Regions from separate parts of the Streptosporangium longisporum genome, predicted to be linked through region 3. Evidence: predicted binding sites of a transcription regulator. Region 3 holds the regulator's gene; each other region holds the start of a gene.

Region 1 (2,265 bases), on a different contig from region 3:
GGGGCCGACCCCGGGGACCCTGGTCAGCGCCTTGACGTCGGCGGCGGCCACGGCCATCCGGAGCGCGTTGGGGGTGTGCACCGCCAGCATCGCCAGCGCGACCTTGGGGCCGACCCCGCTGGCCGCCTGGAGCATCTCGAAGATGCCGCGCTCGTCGTCGGTGGCGAAGCCGAAGAGCGTCAGCGACTCCTCGCGGACCACCAGCGAGGTGGCCAGCCGGGCCTCCTCGCCCTGCCTGAGCGTCGCCAGCGTCGTGGGGGTGCAGTGCACCCGGACGCCGACGCCCCCGACCTCGACGACCGCACCGTCGGGCGCGATCGCGGTCACCTGTCCCCGCACCGAGGCGATCACGTGCTGGTTCCTCTCGAGTATCCGGCCGTCCCGCCCCGGCCGCGGAAGTAGGCCGCGGCACTCGTCCTCGGGCCGCTCGCCGCCCTGGCCTTGGCCGCGGCCTCGGCCAGCCTGTTCTGGGCGCCGCCCCGCCAGACGTGGCAGATGGCCAGGGCGAGCGCGTCCGCGGCGTCGGCGGGCTTGGGCATGGCGTCCAGCCGGAGCAGGCGGGTGACCATCGTGCCGACCTGCTGCTTGTCGGCCGTGCCGCTGCCGGTGATCGCGGCCTTGACCTCGGACGGCGTGTGCAGCGCCACCGGCAGCCCCCGGCGGGAGGCGCAGAGGATCGCCACCGCGGAGGCCTGCGCGGTGCCCATCACGGTCCTGAGGTTGTGCTGGGCGAAGACCCGCTCCACGGCCACCGCGTCGGGCTCGACCTCGTCGAGCCACTGCTCGATGCCGGCCTCGATCGCCACCAGCCGGGCGCCGATCTCGTCGTCGGCGGGGGTGCGGACCACCCCGACCCTGACCAGGTTCAGCGGCGCCCCGGGCCGCCCCTCGACCGCGCCGAGCCCGCATCGGGTCAGCCCGGGATCGACCCCCATCACCCGCAGCTCGGGCACCCGCACCGACACGCCTCCGCTCGCCGAACACCTGTTCGGTGGCAGACTCTACCGCGTGCGGGCACGGCGCGCACGGCTCTCGCGGGCCCGGCGCCGGGTGTCAGCCGGGTGTCAGAACGCGTCGAGCATGTACGGGGTGGCGCGGAAGGCGGTCTCCAGGGCGCCGAGGACGCCGGAGGCACCCGGGACATCCGGGGCATCCGGGGCACCGGAGGCACCGGAGGCGTCCGGGGCACCGGAGGCACCGGAGGCGTCCGGGGAGGCGGGGCCGCGGGGGACGGTGAGCGTCCCCGAGCGGTGCAGGGTGGCCGCCGGGACGCCCGCGAACAACGCGGAGAAGCCCCCGGCGGTGAGGACCGGCACGGAGCCGGGCGGGGCCTCGGCGGGACGGGCCTCGCCGGTGCCGCCGCGGACCGAGAGCCGCCAGGCGCCGGAGTTGGCGGGGCGGTGGGGATCCTCGACCCGGACGACGGTGTCGAGGGTGACGCCGTCGGGGAAACCCCGGCCGGCGACGGCGGCGGGCAGGTCGATCACCCGGAACATCCAGCGGGTCTGGGTGACCTCGTCCTTCTTGCGTTCGCCGATCAGCCAGAAGACCGGGTCGTCGGGGGCGACGATCGCGCGGACCGACGTGGCGATCGAGGACGAGGAGCCGACCAGCGACCACAGGGTGCGGGCGGTGGCCTCGGAGCCGGCCAGCAGGGTGTCGACCTCGATGTCGTCGCCGTCCCAGCGGTAGATCACGAACCCGTCGCCGGCCAGGTAGAGGAAGTCGTCCTCCTCCTCCAGCCACAGGCGCCAGGTCCGCTCGTCCCAGCAGATCGGGCCGGAGGCGCGGGCGCCGGCATGCACCCGTCCCATGATCTCGATCACCTCGGCGGCGTCGCCGGGGCCCATCCGGCGGACCGCGGACCGCTCGGCGGGCCCGATCGCGCGCAGCGCCTCGGCCGGGAAGGTGGCCCGGTGCAGGGCTCCGGCGTGTTCCCAGCCGAGTGAGCGGTAGACGCGGGTCGCGGCCGGATAGAGCGCCGAGACCGGGTGCCCCAGCTCGGCGCAGCGGTCCACGGTGGCCCGCAGGAGCATGCGGCCGACGCCGCGCCCGCGGTCCTCCGGGGCGACCGTCACCGAGGCGACGCCGCCCATGGAGATCGGCCTGCCGTGCCACCACTGGGTGAAGTCGTTGATCCTGCTGGTGGCGATCAGGCGGGGACCGTCGGCGACGCCGAGATACCTGCCGGCCTCCAGGACCGGGACGACCTGTGCCCGCCAGTCCTCCAGGTCACCGGCCGGGATGATCCCGAAGGCGCGCCTT
Region 2 (2,265 bases), on a different contig from region 3:
ACCTGCCCGCGATCTTCCCGGTCCTGGCGAGCTGGCTCGTGCCGGTGGTCAACCTGTTCGCTCCCGCGCTGCTGGTCGACCGGCTGTGGTGGGCCTCCCGGCCGCCGCTGGACCGCCGCGAGCGCTGGGTGGCGCTGCTGACCGCGTGGTGGCTGAGCTGGCTGGTCGCGCTCGTCCTGGTGCTGGTACGGCTCTGGCCCGGCGCCTCCCGCGGCGGCGGGAGCCTGACCGGTTTCGGGATGCTCGAACTGACCGCGGTCGTGGTCGCCTCCCTGCTCTGCGGGGCGACCGTCCGGCAGATCGGCGCCGTCCAGGCCGCGGGCGCCGCGCACCGTCACCGGGAACCGGCCGGACGCCGTCTCCCCCGGCCTCCGGCGGAGACGTCGGCGCACCTCGCCACGGGCGCACCCGTGGCCCCGGACCCGCTCCCGCAGGACCCCCCTCCCGTCTCCGCGTCCACCGCCCCGACGACCTCCCCGTCCGTCTCCTCGTCCGTCGCCCCGTCCGCCTCCCGGGAGGCGGACGCCCGCGAGGCGAACGCCCGCGAGGAGGGTCCGCGAGGGGCAGGGCGGCCGGCCCCGGAGCAGGTGCCGCAGACCGTGGAGGAGCCCGTCCGGCGGGAACGCGCCCAGGAGGTCCACCCCGCCGGGCAGTGAGCCCCGGCGGGAGATCGGGACACGGCGATCAGGGCGGGGCGTCGTCCCATGCCCGGACCAGCAGCCAGTCGGCGCCCGCGGTGTCGAAGCGGAGCTCGTAGGTGCCGGCCCGGCCGCCCGTGGCGGCCTCGGCCCGCCAGAACCGGCGCTCTCCCGGATCGGTCTCGGAGATCTTCCACCACTCGCGTGCGACCACCCAGTGGTCGAGGACCCGGTGGACGGTGTAGAGACGGTCGCGCCAGACGAACTGGACGGGCCTTCCCTCGCGGGTCCACACCTCGACAGGGTCGCCGTAGAGTCTGCTCACAACGGTCTTCTCCCCGCGGCTTTCGGACGAGCACCCGGGGGAAGGCGGGCCTGGAGTATCGAACATACGTTCTCACGGCGCCGGGCGCAAGTCGCCGGGCCGCCTCACGACCGGCGGCGTACGGCCGTGAAAAAGTGGGCCTGCCGCTGTTGCGGCCGACGGCGCGCGACAACGGATCGGTAGGCTGATCCCCTCATGTGACGGCGTATGCGGTTAGGTACAAGGGTGAACAACCTCAGTCCCGACGAACCCCTGCAGATCGGCCGATACCGCGTGCTCAGCAGGCTGGGGCGGGGCGGGATGGGCACGGTCTACCTCGGCGCGTCCCCCGACGGGCAGCAGGTCGCCATCAAGGTCATCAACCCCGAGTACAGCCAGCACGAGCGGTTCCGGATGCGTTTCCGCCGCGAGGCCGACGCCGCGCAGCGGGTCCGCAGGTTCTGCACGGCCGCGGTCATCGAGGCGGCGCTCGACGGCGACCAGCTCTACGTGGTCACCGAGTACGTCGCCGGCCCGAACCTGGAGGAGGCCGTCGACTCCGGCGGGCCGCTCCGCGGTTCCAGCCTGGACGCGCTGGCCGTCGGGGTGGCGACCGCGCTGACCGCCATCCACGGCGCCGGGGTGGTGCACCGCGACCTCAAGCCCTCTAACGTGCTGCTCTCCCCCGTCGGCCCCCGGGTGATCGACTTCGGTATCGCCCGCGCGCTGGACACGCTCAGCGGGATGACCGGGACCGGCGAGATCCTCGGCACCCCCCGCTACATGGCGCCCGAGGTGCTGCGCGGCGAGCCGGTCTCGGCGGCCTGCGACGTGTTCTCGTGGGGCTGCCTGATGGCCTTCGCCGCCAGCGGCCGGGCGCCGTTCGGCGGCGAGGCGCTGCCCGCGGTGCTGTACCAGGTGCTCAACACCGAGCCCTCCCTGGAGGGCATGGAGCCCGCCCTGCGCGGGATCGTCGGTCACGCCCTGGCCAAGGACCCCCGGCGCAGGCCCACCTCCCAGCAGCTGCTGGACCACCTGGTCGGCCGCTCAGCCGCGCCCGAGCAGGCGGCCCACTCGGTACGGGCCTCCTGGCAGGACCCGGCACCGGCGCGGGAGGGCGGCCCCTGGACCGCGGGCGGACCGGCCGGCTCGCCCGGCCGTACGGGACCGGCCGGCCCCGGGCCGAACGCCCCAGGACCGGGCGGGCACGTCCCGGCCGGCGCCTTCCACGGGCCCGGCACCGCGGCCCCGGCGTTCGCCTGGTCCGGTCAGACGGTCTCCGACGTGCCGCCGACCGCGCCCGCCTCCCGCCAGGGTCCCGGC
Region 3 (2,265 bases):
TCGCCGGACCGCCCGAGGACGACATCGACTGGGCCGACGTCTCCGCGGCGGCGTCGCAGAAGTTCCTGGCCCGCGCGTTCCGCGTCATGGCCGAGGCGGGCGCGGCCTCGGCCCCCGGCGTCGACGTCACCGCCGGAGACGTGAGCCTGCGCAGGATCGTCCACCACACCGTGGACGAGGTCACGAAGCTGGTCGAGTCCTACCGCTTCAACGTCGCGGTGGCCCGGATGATGGAGCTGACCAGCGCGGCGCGCAAGGCCATCGACTCCGGGCCCGGCGCCGCCGACCCCGCGGTCAGGGAGGCCGCGGAGGCGCTGGCGGTCATGCTGTCGCTGGTCGCGCCGTACGCGGCCGAGGAGGGCTGGGAGCGGCTGGGCCACACCGGTTCGGTCGCCCTGGCGGGCTGGCCGGTGGCGGACCCGGCGCTGCTGGTCCAGGAGTCCGTCACCTGTGTCGTCCAGGTCGCGGGCAAGGTGCGCGACAGGCTGGAGGTCTCACCGGAGATCTCCGAGATCGACCTGGAGGCGCTGGCCCTGGGGTCGGAGAAGGTCCGGGCATTCCTGTCCGGCGAGCCGCGCAAGGTCATCGTCCGCGCGCCCAAGCTGGTCAACATCGTCCCCTGAGCGGTGACCCCGGCCCCTCGCGGGGCGTCAGGACCGGGTCGTGGCCGGGGGATCGGAGCGGGGAGGGGCCGGGAACCCAGGGGTCCGGCCCTCCGGCCCTGGTTCTGACCCTGATTCGGGGACCCTGACCCTGGCTCAGGGACCCGAACCCTGACCCTGGCTCAGGGATCCGGATCCTGGCTCAGGGACCCGGACCCGCCGGACCCGGGAGTCCGAGGGTCCGCAGAGGACCGGTGAGAACGCCGATGGGCGGCACCCCCTTCGAGGGGGTGCCGCCCATCGGCGTGTACCGCTTCGTGCGACGCGTCGTGTCCCGATGCCCCGGAGCTCGTGTGCCTCAGAGCTTGCGGAGGACCGCCACGACCTTGCCCAGGACGGTGGCCTCGTCACCGGGGATGGGGTCGTAGTTGGGGTTGTGCGGGACCAGCCAGACATGGCCGTCCCTGCGCTTGAAGGTCTTCACGGTGGCCTCACCGTCGATCATCGCCGCGACCACGTCGCCGTTGTCGGCCACGGGCTGCTGGCGCACGACCACCCAGTCGCCGTTGGCGATGGCCGCCTCGATCATCGAGTCACCGGTCACCTGGAGGAGGAAGAGCGTGCCCTCGCCGACGAGCTGCTTGGGCAGCGCGAAGACGTCCTCGATGCTCTCCTCGGCGAGGATCGGGCCACCGGCGGCGATGCGCCCGACCAGCGGCACGTAGGCGGCGGTCGGCCGGCTGACCGGGGTCTCGTCCTGGTCGGAGTCGGGATCCACCCAGAGCACCGGCTCACCGGGAAGGCGCACCTCGAGGGCGCGGGGCCGGTGCGGGTCACGGCGCAGATAGCCCTTGCGCTGCAATGCCGTCAACTGGTGCGACACGCTGGAGGTGCTGGTGAGCTGCACGGCCTCACCGATCTCGCGCATGGACGGCGGGTAGCCGCGCTGCTGCACCGAGTCACGGATCACCTCAAGGATCTTCCGCTGCCTGGGGGTGAGGCCAAGGGAGTCACGCCTTCGCACCGCCAGGTCGCTGACGGCCGAACCGTTCTGGTCGTGCTGGCTCATACGAACTCCTCGCCTCCCGATCTGTATTGAACACGTCGCACACAGCGACCATATCTCGGCCCAAGATCATATTCAAACAATTGTTCGAATGTCCTCGATATCGGCCACGCCGTGGTGTACAACATCGTACGGGAGTTCGATCGACATCGTGTTCGATTCGCCGATCTTTCTTCGACATGTGTTCGGCCAGGTCGAGGGGATGGGGGCCACCATGAAACCGACCACGACGACACCGCGATCCGCGTCCGCGTCCCGATCCCGGGGGGCATACCGGTCCTCAGGGGCCTCTGGCGCACCGCGTCTGCGCCTCGTGCCGCCGCCGAGATCGGAGCCGGGACCGGCACGGGAGCAGGGTCCGGGACGAGAGGCGGATCCGGCACGACAGGCGGGGCCGGGACGGGAGGCGGGCCCGGCGAGGCGGACGGGCCCGGCCCGGGAGCCGGGGCCGGGACGGGAGGCCGACCCCGCGCGCGGGTCCGGGCGTGGCCCCGGAGCGGCCGGAGGGCCGGATCGCGCGCGGACGGCACGGCGCGGGGGAGCGCCGGGCGGTCCGGGGGGTCCGAGTGGTCAGGGTGGCCCGGGTGCTTCCGGGGG

Evidence for each region. The regulator LexA, encoded in region 3, represses DNA repair genes until DNA is damaged. The targets are predictions, from matches to a motif close to TCGAACANNTGTTCGA.
Region 1: ruvC (crossover junction endodeoxyribonuclease RuvC) is a predicted target of LexA. The motif match lies at 977-992, and genes of this name have one in related genera.
Region 2: ABD832_RS16680 (DUF6504 family protein) is a predicted target of LexA. The motif match lies at 1,022-1,037, and genes of this name have one in related genera.

The regions. Positions count from the first base shown of each region.
Region 1 is NZ_BAAAWD010000019.1:367,191-369,455, forward strand. Features, by position in the region: gene ruvA (Holliday junction branch migration protein RuvA) at 1-351, opposite strand, end outside; gene ruvC (crossover junction endodeoxyribonuclease RuvC) at 348-944, opposite strand; gene ABD832_RS33575 (GNAT family N-acetyltransferase) at 1,065-2,265, opposite strand, start outside.
Region 2 is NZ_BAAAWD010000007.1:814,918-817,182, reverse strand. Features, by position in the region: gene ABD832_RS16685 (DUF4328 domain-containing protein) at 1-656, shown strand, start outside; gene ABD832_RS16680 (DUF6504 family protein) at 685-963, opposite strand; gene ABD832_RS16675 (serine/threonine protein kinase) at 1,189-2,265, shown strand, end outside.
Region 3 is NZ_BAAAWD010000008.1:103,798-106,062, reverse strand. Features, by position in the region: gene leuS (leucine--tRNA ligase) at 1-623, shown strand, start outside; gene lexA (transcriptional repressor LexA) at 961-1,671, opposite strand.